3 regions of the Photobacterium sp. AWH4_225 genome follow, and region 2 is predicted to be linked to each of the others. Evidence: riboswitches for the same ligand, from Rfam matches in the RefSeq annotation. Region 2 holds a riboswitch; each other region holds the start of a gene.

Region 1 (4,226 bases), on a different contig from region 2:
GTCAGCGAGGCAGGCTTAGCCAGCATCAACTCAGGATCGTTCACCGACATCAGCGGCGTGGTGTTCTTGTCAACAATCGCCATTTTGATGTGGCGTGCTTCATCAGTAATGATACAGAAGCGGGTCATTTCACTTGCAGTACCTGCAGTGGTATTAATCGCCACCAATGGCAGCTGAGGTTTCGCAGACTGATCAACACCTTCGTAGTCAGCAATTTTACCACCGTTAGAGGCAACAAGAGCAATACCTTTGGCACAGTCATGCGGCGAACCGCCACCCAGTGAAATAACGAAGTCACACTCACCGTCTTTCAGTAGCGCAAGACCGGCTTCTACATTACCAATAGTTGGGTTTGGTTGTGTACCATCGAAAACAACAGAATCAATATCGCGCTGTGCCAACAGATCTGCTACCTGCTTGACCATACCGATTTGGCTTAGCACTTTATCAGTCACAATCAGAGCTTTTTTAAAGCCGTGAGCTTTCACTGCATCTGCAGCTTCCGTCAAACAACCAGCGCCCATCAAGTTTACTGTTGGGATGAAAAATGCACTACTCATGATAAATTCTCCATAATTATCAAAAACTAATTACCATAAACCGCTTTCAATCCAGGTCGCTGCATATGCTTAAACGGACTATCCGTAATCAGTCTTGCTCTCTGCAAATAAAAACTACCACCAGAAAAGTGTGCAACAAATTGATCTGGGACAAGTTATAAATCCCCAAAAATTATTCATGTAATGTAGTTTGAGCCAGATCACCAAATCAACAAGTTACATATAAAAATTGTTTCCCTATGGAAACGCTGCTTTTCGTTTTATCACTACGCTCCACAGTAATTTGTGATCTGTCACCCATAAAAAAACGCTGACTTATGCCAGCGTTTTTCTCATTCAAGCATTTGATGCTTATTAGTTTCGTTCTTTATTGCTTGATCCAAGCATCCTGCCACGCTGAACCAAACCCAGGCTCGTAATGGTGCGCTGAATCAATGTTACACCAACCACCTTCTGGGAATGGACGGCACTGGTAGGTATTGCCATCGCGGCCAAGTACTACTGTCTCACCCGGTACATAACTACCGATACCATCAGGGTAGGCATAGTCGTAATCACCGCCACCAGAGCTGTCTTTAATGGTAATCGACTTAGTTTCAACAACATTATGCTCGCTGCTGTCCTGCTCGGCTGCGGTTACCACAACACTGAAGGAGCCTATTTCGGTAGTGAATAGCGATAGGTCAATGTTACCGTTATCGACAATATCACTCGCCAAGGCCAACTGGTGTCCTGTGCTATCCAACAACTTCATGTTGATCAGGTATCGACCTTCTGAGCTGACCGTTGCATCGATATAGGTTTTACCATCGCTGCCCTGGGTGTATTCGCTTTCCAGGCCTTGGACGGTTACCGGAGCGGGTTCAATGACATCCCCATCACGCACATCCAGTGCGTAGTTGTAATCCGAGTTGGTGACAAAGACTTGGTTGATATACAGATCCGATGGCTGATAAACGATATCACCCGATGCTTCTTCCACACCCACCTGAGTAATGGTTGGGTATTTCTCGTTGATCAGTTGAGCAAGATCATAAGACCAAGTATTGATGTTCTCGTTAGCCGCTGTAATTGGCAGCTTCTCGAATACAATTTCAGAGCCTTGTTTGTTGAAAATACGGAACCAGACGCTATCGCCATCTTGCGCCTCGACACCCGGCTTGACGTACTGGCCCTTAGTCGTCCACTCAGGCGGTAACACTTCACCGTCAAAACGGATATCACTACAGTTGTAGAAACCTTCGCCAGCAGGATCATCACGCTGCCAACGTGATACCAGTGTAGCCTCTCCCGAACGGCCGCTTGGCAGAGTCACATCAATCAAGTAGTACTGACCGTTGCCTTCCTGAGTCACTTCTACATCGCCGGCAGTATCTATCAGCTCCAGATCATCCCAGCCCAAACGGCTATGGGCAGCATTGTAGCCAGGCTTGGTCAGGTAGAACTGCCAGAAGCTCGGGTTATGCGGTGCCGTTGCGCGGTAACGCAGAGTGAAAGTTTCACCGGCTTTCATGTCGGTACGCTGCCAATGCTCTGAAGCCACACTCATACCGCTCTTACGCGGATCACCACCGGAACAGATAGTACCGTCCGGCACTGCTGCCTTAACCGCATCCATGTTGTGATAATCCTTAACCAATGCGGCAAACTCGTTCTTCTGCACCAATGGATAGGTACCCGACTCCAAGAATGCGGCACGACAAGCTTCATTCGGGATCTGGGAACCATCTGATGGCCCCCAGTGACCACCGTCTGACTCACAGATCACCTGGCGAGCAGCAGGGAAGTCGGCCCAACCATGGGCACTTGCGTGTAATGGAGAAAGGGCGGCCATGACTGACATAGCGCCCAAAGAAAAGTTAATCACCTTTTTCATATTTAGCTTCCATTATGATTTTTTTGGGAAGCCAGCTAATGGGAAGAAGCCACTGCTTTGATCTTGCTTATTCCTATCAGGTAACTCCGCTACCCTAGAGCCAATGCATTAAAAAGATTGCTCCTTAGGCCGGAAGTTTTGCGCCCTACCCTTTCGGATAATTAGCCTTTAGCTGACGATATAAAAATAAGCCACTTCAAGGTTTAGATTGAAGGAGCTCGGGTATATTTATAGTGTTTTTTTTAATATCAGCAAAAAGCAGCCATTAGCAATGGAAGGATGATCTCATTTAATTTTTATTTATTAAGATAAATAAAAATCATTGACTGAAATGAAATATTTAATACATATAAAACCATTTACCTCACCAATAATATTAGCAGTGAAATTTAAATGGGTAATATCAGCTAAGCAAGATGATAACTTGAACAATAACAATAAAAAACAAACAAAGTGATGTGATTTTCCAAAACTGTACCGGGCTCTTACTTTTTAAAGGTCGCTTACTTGCCTGCTTAAGTACCTGTGATGACGGGTGAAATAAATCGCTGATAAGCTCAGACATGGCTTCATAGCGCTGATTTGCCTTAGGGAAGCACCCTCTGCGAATGACCACATCAAGCCATGCAGGTAGATCATCCCGATAATTCTCCAAAGGTATATAATCCGGCCATTGGCTGTTTGACTGCACAGGTTTAAAAGTATTTGGAAATGGATAAGGAAAGTGCCCCGTCAACATCTCATAAATAATGATGGATATTGAATACATGTCAGACCTCATTGTTACTTTACCGCCCAGCAAACACTCTGGTGACAAATATTTAATATCACCAACAGGGACCGTTTCATCAATAGGTGTTTGTATTTCATCAAAGTGTTCTGAATAAACGGAACCAAAATCAATAATGACGATTTGATCAAATTGATTGACGATTAAATTTTCTGGCTTAATATCACGATGAATAAGGCGATGGCGTTGCATCACACGAATTGACTTAATTATCTCCTCTGCCATTACCCTCACTTTTTCAATATCTGGTTTAGGGTTATCGTCCATCCATTGGCGCAGTGACTTACCTTCAACCCATTGGCAAACATGGTACAGGAAAGGAGAATGACGTGAAAAAGGGTGGATCTTCATTATTCTCTGGTGGGATATCTGCTCCCCGACCCAGCCTTCACGCACAAAAGCCTGCAAGTACTGGTAATCCTCCGCAAAGTTGAGTGAGGGCATCTTTAACACATAACGTTGATTATCAAATTCACTCACCGCTAGATAAATATGGCTGCGCGGACCGCTATGCAAAACTCGTAATATTCGGTACTGGTCGATTCGGTTCCCTTCTTCCATCACAGGCGGGATCACTCGCTTTGTCAGTTCTTCTATGTACTCATCCATGGTCAAAGTCGGCAAGGCTTTCACATCAATCAATAAGCTAGACACGTTATCTTGGCTTCCCGCGGCTAGCGATGCCTCAACCAACTGTTCGGACAGTGGCTCAACTGGGGTGTTAGTTAAAGATAGCACCTGCTGTAGCTTTGAATCATCTAACCATTCGTGAATACCATCTGTCGCTAGTAATAAGCGGTCTCCTTTCTCCAGCCGTATTTGTTGAAAATCTACCTCGATATGACTGTCCATCCCCAACGAGCGGGTAAGAAAGTATTGCTGGCCATACTGATGACGACGGTGATCTTGGGTGAGCTGAGTTATTGCCTGATCGCGATAGAGATAAGCACGTGTATCCCCCACATGCATGATGTACGCAGTATTGGATTTGATGATCACC
Region 2 (4,226 bases):
CAGGCCTTCCTCGTCTGTTACTGTCAGGGTGAAGGAATAGCTGATATCAGTATCGGTTGAAGGTACGGTTATCGTTGCCTTTGCCTCGTGTTCCCCAGTAATAGCCAGGGTGTCGCCAGCAGTTTGTTTCCAGCTATAGGTAATGGTTTGTTGCTCAGGATCGTAGGAGTTTGAGCCATCCAGAATGACATCAATTGGTCCTGTTACGGTCTGGTCAATGCCGGCATTGGCATGAGGTGGTTTGTTCTCCGGTGGTGGTGTCACTCCGCCATCACCATGGCCGAGCCCTTCGTGCATCGCATTGAGGATATCGCCATTGTCGGCATCAATTTCCCACGAGAATAGGCCTGCCAAGCCACGTTGCTGAACATAGTTGCCTTTCGCTTTTACAGCTCTGGCGTTATCGTAGGAGATAAGCTCTTTAGTGGTAGGGTTCCACTTGTATGAAGCTTCTGCTTGCTCGTCGTAACGGTCTTCCCAGCCATTGCCTGAGTGATTGTCGGCAATATCGCGGTAATCCAATACGCCTGCTTCCCATGTGCCATCAATACCGCCGGTGGCCTGTCCTGTCATCGGGTTATCGCCGGTATAGTTGTGAACTCCTTTCCAACCACGACCATATTTTGGTACCCCAATCACCAATTTCTCCGGATCGAGCCCTTGTGCCAGGAGATCATTGACCCCTCGGTCTGTGGTGTGGGTAACCGCAGGGTTATGGCTCGCATCATACAGTCCAGATTGATGGCCTAGGTTGTTCAAATCGAAGGCACCGAACATGTCGTAGTTCATCAGGAAGATGTAGTCCATATATTGCTGGGCGCGGCTGTAGTCTACGACTTCGATCTTTTTGACATCGACACCGATGGCAGAAGTCAGCTCATAGGTGCGGCCTGTTTCTGCCGAAAGCTCATCCAGCATTTCACGCAGCTCTTTCATCAGCGTGACATATAATTCACCGTCTTTTTCTTTGTCGCCAAGAGTAGGGTGGGCACCGTTACCGCCCGGGTATTCCCAGTCGATATCTACACCATCAAAGAACTTCCAGGTCTGTAGGAACTCTTTGACTGAGTTAACAAAGGTCCGGCGCTTCGCTTCATCGTGCATGAAGTAGAATGGGTCTGAAAGGGTCCAGCCACCAATAGAAGGCAGGATCTTCAAATCTGGGTAGGCTTGTTTGAGCGCCATCATCTGGCCAAAGTTACCCCGGTATGGATCAGCCCAGTCACTGACGCCTTGTTGGCCTTTTTGAAGTGCAGCCCAAGGGTCATGGATAGCGACTTTGAAATCCTCTCGCCCCGCACAGGCTTTTTGCAATGCTTCGAAGCTGCCAGGGATTTGCTTCAAGCTGTCATTGATGCCATTGCCGCCACAGATTGGGGTGAAACCGTAGATGATGTGAGTGAGGTTTTGGGCTGGGACTTTATCGATAGGGAAGGCGCGGTCATACACACTCCACTCAACAAAATAGCTACCGACAACCTTACCTGATTTATTGGTATAAGGTTTATTGTTCTCTTGCAGAACGGGTACCAACGGCGCTAAGTGGCTACCATCGGTATCGGCGATAGTAAGCTCGACGCTGCCACTTTCGCTGCAGCCATCAGCGTTACACAGTTCAACGGTCATGTCGTAGACACCACCTTTGCTGACATCAAATGTGGCGCTTTTAACGCTGCCACTGCCGGTCCAGACCGTATTGCCATCAAGTTTCACATTGGCCGTCTCTGCAGGGTCGCCGCTCCATGTTTGCCAAGAAACGGTAACGGCGACACTGTCATGTACACCAACCACGATATCTTCGTAGCTGCTGGCATCTCGGTTTAACTCGACAAGAGCGTAGGTGTGCTCACCCCAATCAATGGTTGGTGCGCCGGGTGCGACAGCATAGCTTATTGAGGACGAGAGTAAGCCGCCAATAAATATGGCTAGATTAGACTTTTTCACAGAATGAACTCCATTTACATAAAACGAGTAATGGTTTGTTGAGCGGAATAAATTGAAACTCTATTTAGAAAACGAGACAAAACAGAACCAATCAATAATGTTCACACTCCATTTGTTTTAATAAATACGAGCACAACGAAAGGGAGTAAACTCCACTTGAGGTAGCCCCGCTATCATAGAAAACTCATTAGATCGGAAGCTTTGCGTCCTAAACTTTCATTTAGTTTGCCGTTGTCACAAGTACTATTAAATTAGTAGCAAAGGTGCTTATTTTGGTCAAAGAAAAATCTTTTGTTTTATTTTAATTGATAGCAAAAACTTGTGGGTATGTGAGCTTGCTTCATGAACTTGAGTGATATTGTGATTTCAATTAAGTGTTTGAATTTATATGGAATGGTGATCTTTGTCTAGCAAATTGGTGCGACCAGTTTGGCGAATTATTGAACGTGTCTTTTTACTTGTGGCGACAAAAAAATGTCGATTTCATATTGCATTAACGGGCGTTATTTACCGTTGGTGTTGTATTTCTTATGTGAATATTGGATGGGTTTCATCTGAATCACCGGCAAACATTTCTTTTACCGCTGTTTTTGCTCTTGATAATACCTCATATTATAAACAAAGAGTGTTTCTACAGGTTTTATAAATAAGTGATGATTTCATTTAATAAGAGTAATGCATTGTTATTTAATACCTTAATAGTGGCTGTGAAAGGTAAAGGGAGCTTGAAAAAGAAAGTTAAGCTTTTAAATTAAGTGGTGCAATCAGACAATCATGACTCAGTCAGTTGGTTGCATCTACCTGCATTCAAACAAAGCGGATCGACACGTTTTTAGAGAAATTAAATGAAAAACTAAGATTATTTTTGTTTTGCTGAATTGCTTCAAATCTCTCGTGCTGAGTTTGCCATTGGCCTGCAGTTTTTATTTACTTTCGCGCAGACCAATTACTCTCACCGAGAAAAAGCAGGAATACAATGACGCCACGTAAATTTGCGGTTGATGACGGTTCAACCAACGTTAAAGTAAGTTGGATTGAACAAGGTGAACTACATACCGTTATCTCTCCTAACTCGTTCAGGAAAAACTGGAAAAGTGCCGCACTAAGAAAAGACAAGAAGATCTTTAACTATACGATTGGCTCAACGAAATATACCTACGACATGACTTCGGACAAGGCATTGGAAACAACACATGTCGATTACCAGTATGATGATTTGAACCTGTTGTCTGTCCATCATGCTTTGTTACAGACTGGCATTGCACCAGGCCCAGTAAAATTGGTGGTGACCCTGCCTATTACTGAATACTACAACGCCGAAGATTGTCAGAAGAACGAAGATAAAATTGCCCGTAAGCGTGACAATTTGATGCGTCAGATCGAGCTTAACAAAGGCGAACTGTTTGAAATCGTTGATGTTGAGGTGATGCCGGAGAGCTTACCTGCGGTGCTTTCTACTCTGACTATGCAGTCTGTTAGCCAGTTCAACCGCTCTCTGGTGATTGATATCGGTGGCACAACATTGGATATGGGTGTGATTGTCGGTGAGTTCGATGATGTGTCAGCTATATACGGCAATAACGAAATCGGTGTATCCATGGTGACGGATGTGGCGCGTAAGTCACTAGCTGTAGCTGACAGTGATTCAAGTTACTTGGTGGCGAATGAGCTTATCAAGCAACGAGATAATCAAGATTTTGTGCGCGAGGTGGTAAATGACGAAAGCCAGATCTCGGTCATTCTCGACAAAATCGAAACAAAAATTGATGAACTGGGTAAGCAAGTTGCTTACGAAGCGAAGAAGTTCGCCAAGAACCCTAACCGTGTCTACCTAGTTGGCGGTGGAGCGAGCTTAATTTATCCGGCTGTGAAAAAAGCCTATGAGACCTTGGGTGAGCGAGTCGTGCTGGTGGAAGAGCCACAAGAAGCATTGGCACGCGAGCTTTGTTTGTATCATGCTGACGGCGAGGCCGTGAACATGCCTGTGCAAGAGGCTGTCAATGGCTGATCGTTTGAAGCGGATTAATTATTCGATTTACCTCGACCCGTTGAACAACCCGGCTGATCTTTATGCGAGTAAAATCCTTCATCAATGGGCTGATGATTTTTCGCGCTTGAAAGCTGAGTCGCCAGAAGAAAACGGGTTGGCATTAATCAATGCGCGGAATGTTCAGAAGCAGGTCTACCTCAGTGGCTTGTACTTGCACCTTTTAAGCCCTGAACTGTCCCAACAACTGAGTTTGCAGGTGACGGAATCTCAGGTGTCGGCGTCCACTCTGGAG
Region 3 (4,226 bases), on a different contig from region 2:
GAGATTATGCCGCTTAGGCTGTCTATCTGGCCTAACTGGGTACCGGCGTTAATGTAGACCGCAGTACCGGCTAGCATACCCAGCTGACTGACTAGATAGAACATGCGGGTAGAAATTGGCGTCAAACCCATCAGTAAGTTAACGATGAAAAACGGGAATACCGGGATCAAACGCAGCGTGAAGAGGTAAAACGGGCCGTCTTTCTCAATACCTCGGTTAATCGCAGATAGGCGGTGACCAAATTTCGCTTGCACCCAGTCACGCAGGATGAAACGGCTAAATAGGAAGGCGAGGGTAGCACCAATAGTGCTGGCAAAGGAAACCAGCAACAGGCTCCACCAAAATCCGAACAAGGCTGCACCAAGTAAGGTCATAATCGCAGCACCTGGCAATGACAGTGCTGTGACAACAACGTAAAGAACAAAGTAGACCATGCTTGATAAGAATGGCTTAGCATGGATGGTGTCAGTCAGTGCGATTTGCTGTGCCTTGGCTTGTTCAAGGGTAAAGTACTGGCCAAGATCAAATGCAAACCAAACAGCAATCAGGGATACAACAATACTGACAACCAGCAGTTTTTTTCTGTCCATAATTTGCTCCTTTATTTGTCCGTATGAGTAGGGGCATCTGTTGATTGCTGTTCACCAGGTTGGATCGGGAGTGAACAGAAACCTTGCTCAGGTACATCTAGTGCAGTGTTAAATTTTGCCGACAGGTTTTGAAACGCAACCAGCGCGGTTAAATCAACAATAGCATCTTCATCAAACCATTGTTTTAAATCTGAAAGCATTTCATCGGTAACGCGCTGGCCGGTAATGGTCATCGCTTCAACATAGCCTAGGACGGCTTGCTCCTGTTGGTCGAATAGTTCACTGTGCTGCCAGTTGGCAAGTGCTTTGATTTTCTCGACAGAATCGCAACGCTCGGCAAGCTTCATGCCGTTTGCATCGACACAGAATGCGCAGTCATTTAGCTGGGAAACCCTGACGCAGACCAACGAGCGAAGCACCGGACTTAACGGCGATGAGCGGCGATCCAAATAGCCAAAGAATCCGGCGACAAGCCAAAATAGCGTCGGGCGACGACCCCACAGCTTGGCGGGATTGAGAACTTTGCCATAATGGCGTTTTTGCAGCCATAGTAGTGGCTTGATAAATAGTGAGTAGTTTTCTTTGGCGGAAATGCGCACGGTGACCCCTTGTCTCTATATTATGCTACTGTGAGCTTATCAGGATAGCGGCGGTAATTATTACCGAAATTATCAGATAGTTATGAGACAAAGACCTTACTAGGAAGCAAATTATTTCATTGGTAGATGGAAAAAAGTGTTTAGTTGACTGAGATTTGTACAACTTGAGGTTTGTTCTGGGTGATCACCTTCTCAGAAGAGAGCTCAGTGAGCACAATATAGCCGCATGCCATCAAAGGGATAAAAGCGAGCAGCATGGTTTTTCCAATATGGTAATTGCGGTACCAATACTTGCGGGCCCTGATTTTTAGCAGCAGGCCCCAGAACAGCAACAGTGCATTTAAGCTAGCGATAGACACCAGTAAGTTGTGAAGTGACTCATACGTGGTGATGTTATTCTGTACAAGTATAAAAGCGACGAGAGGAGGAAGCAGGCTGAACAAAACAAGCAGGCGCATAATTCGCGGCCACTTGCCAAACTTATCCTTGAACATTTGATCGCTCTGTCCTGGAAAAGGTTTGGAACAGTTCATAATTACCCCCTGGTGCTATTTTGAAACATATTTTACAAGCGTGAGTTTGCAATAAAAGGGTGTTGAGCGATTTATAAACAGCGTTGTGAGATAATTCAATATTTAACGAAAATTGACAAAAAGTTGTCAATGGAATGATTGATTATTGACACGTATCATTGACGAAAATAATACAAAAAAAGAGACCTTGATGGTCTCTTTATATATGCAATTTGTTTTTGCTAGCTTAATTTCGCTAGTAATTCCGAGCGGCGATCCTTAGGAATAACTGACCAGTGCTGGCCACTAATTGCTCCCTCTAGCGCCCAGAGCAAGTCAATGCTCACGGTGCCTTGGTGAGTATCCTGTAATGCTTTAAAGGCATTGATTGAACCTGCTTCCATCAATTCGTCCACGGTACAAATACCTGCTTTTTTCAGCATTCTTTCATTTGCCAGGCGAAGGTTTGGTAAGTCTTTTATTCGATCTGGTGATGCTTTTTCTTTTGTTTCTTTATCAACTTTCGCTGCATCTAGAGAACGAGTCGCCTGCTCAACAATCTTTCCGGTGTCATTCCACCATTCATCGGGGATAGCGTAATGTTTTGTTACAACCGGAAAGCCACGTTTTTTATATATGTACGGTTTAAGCCCTGCCTTTTTATATTCTTGTTCGTTTTTTGCGTTTGCGCGAAGATGAAGTTTGTCATTTACTACGAGTGCAAACATTGTTTCACCCGCAAAAATACCAAAGCCGCCAAACATTGAACGCGATTTAACGTTATTGAAACAACTAAATAGGCGTAAAGATTCTTTTAAAATTGGTTTGTCCATGCTTCTTCTCGGTGAAAATTTCTTGGGTCACCTAACAACAGAGCGAGGATTCAAGAATAGCAAATATCAAGACATTACACTGTCAGAAAAAAGTAAGACTTTCTTGACACAGTTGCTATATCCATCGGCAACCCCGCTACCATAAGTTGACTGAGTTAATAAAACCCGACGACTCTTAGGCCGGAAGCTTTGCGTCCCTACCTTTCGATAGGTTTGCCTTGTTCGTGACAATTTAAGAATATCTCAGATGATATTTTTGAACTTGATCGCAACTTTGGAAATGTGATGTTGATTCCAGAAATTGCCGTGAATTTCTGCTCGTTAATGAATACTTTTGCCCCAAAACATAAGTTGATAGCAATAAAAAACGGAGGCATGAGCCTCCGTTTGGATTCTAAAAAAGTAAACGCTGGCGGTTACTTAGTTCAATTTCTTAACCGAATTACGGATCACTAGCTCAGGCACCATTTCGAATACCTGTGTTGCGTGCTCTTTGTCTTTCACTCGGTGCATCAAGATTTCAACCGCGCTCTTGCCCAGACGACGTTTAGGCTGGTGAATAGTGGTTAGTGGTGGCGAGAAGTAAGGTGCCAGATCGATATTGTCGTAGCCGATGATAGAGATATCTTCCGGCACGTTGATACCAGCTTGCTGGAAGGTACTGATCATCGCCATAGCCATGATGTCGTTGAAACAGAATATTGCGCTAGGGCGCTCTTTCATCGCAATGATCTGTTTGGCAGCAGTGACTGCTGACTCACACTCGAAGTCACCTTCAAGAATCCAGTCTTCATTGACGTCGAGGCCGGCTTCACTCATGGCTTTACGGAAGCCTTTCAGGCGCTCACGACATGCCGTTTTCTCGCTATGGCCGGTTAAGCAGCCAACGGCTTTGTGACCATGCTCGATGAAAAATTTGGTCGCGACATATCCGCCAAGTTCGGCGTTATCTTGGATTTTATCTGTGTGCGGGCTCTCTGGACCCCAGTCCATGATCACCATAGGTGTTTCTTTCTGACGTTCCAGTAACCCCAGCAACTGCTCATCTAGGTCTGAACACATAACAAGAAGACCATCCACGCGCTTCTCGGCTAGCATACGAAGGTAATCACGTTGCTTTGACAGGTTACCTTCGGTATTGCATAGGATCAGGGTATAACCTGCGCCGTAGCAGAATTCTTCAACGCCGTGGACAACTTCAGCAAAGAAAGGGTTGGTCGATTTGGTCACCAACATGCCAATGGTTCTTGTTGTGTTGCATTTTAGGCTTCGCGCAACCGCACTAGGTGCGTAATTCAACTCATCGACCGCAGCCAGCACTTTCTTTTGGGTTGCTTCTGCGACGAAGCGAGTTTTGTTAATCACGTGAGAGACTGTGGTTGTAGATACACCAGCCATACGTGCAACATCTTTAATCGTTGCCATAGTTATTCTTCTAATAATAAAGGTCAGAGAACCTTATAAATTAATCATTTACTCAACAGAAAAATGAACTAGTTCACCGTCTTCTATTCGAGTAGCTCATTGTTCTGTTGGGTACGAAAAAGCAGAAACGGCAAAAGGCCGCATCTCAAATGGGCGGCTCTGTACTGACATTTTTGCAGCATGCGTGATGTGCATATCGCACATGTTGCATGGTTTAATCGCTTGCGTTCACATTTTACTGAGTGTGGCCCAGAGTGCAATGCTTGT

Evidence for each region. A riboswitch is a leader RNA that binds a small molecule or an ion and turns the genes downstream of it on or off. The one in region 2 is predicted to bind cyclic di-GMP.
Region 1: another riboswitch for cyclic di-GMP. It lies ahead of ACXAD4_RS13555 (lytic polysaccharide monooxygenase); the one in region 2 lies ahead of ACXAD4_RS19445 (glycosyl hydrolase family 18 protein).
Region 3: another riboswitch for cyclic di-GMP. It lies ahead of ACXAD4_RS11170 (TfoX/Sxy family DNA transformation protein); the one in region 2 lies ahead of ACXAD4_RS19445 (glycosyl hydrolase family 18 protein).

The regions. Positions count from the first base shown of each region.
Region 1 covers NZ_JBSWTF010000001.1:2,915,050-2,919,275, forward strand. Annotated here, with positions in the region: gene yiaY (L-threonine dehydrogenase) at 1-560, opposite strand, end outside; gene ACXAD4_RS13555 (lytic polysaccharide monooxygenase) at 928-2,436, opposite strand; cyclic di-GMP riboswitch class I at 2,513-2,613, opposite strand; gene ACXAD4_RS13560 (bifunctional protein-serine/threonine kinase/phosphatase) at 2,840-4,226, opposite strand, start outside.
Region 2 covers NZ_JBSWTF010000004.1:435,910-440,135, reverse strand. Annotated here, with positions in the region: gene ACXAD4_RS19445 (glycosyl hydrolase family 18 protein) at 1-1,944, opposite strand, end outside; cyclic di-GMP riboswitch class I at 2,102-2,184, opposite strand; gene parM (plasmid segregation protein ParM domain-containing protein) at 2,921-3,952, shown strand; gene ACXAD4_RS19435 (hypothetical protein) at 3,945-4,226, shown strand, end outside.
Region 3 covers NZ_JBSWTF010000001.1:2,365,567-2,369,792, reverse strand. Annotated here, with positions in the region: gene lpdA (dihydrolipoyl dehydrogenase) at 1-590, opposite strand, end outside; gene ACXAD4_RS11180 (carboxymuconolactone decarboxylase family protein) at 602-1,189, opposite strand; gene ACXAD4_RS11175 (hypothetical protein) at 1,330-1,722, opposite strand; gene ACXAD4_RS11170 (TfoX/Sxy family DNA transformation protein) at 1,944-2,534, opposite strand; cyclic di-GMP riboswitch class I at 2,658-2,762, opposite strand; gene ACXAD4_RS11165 (substrate-binding domain-containing protein) at 2,955-3,959, opposite strand.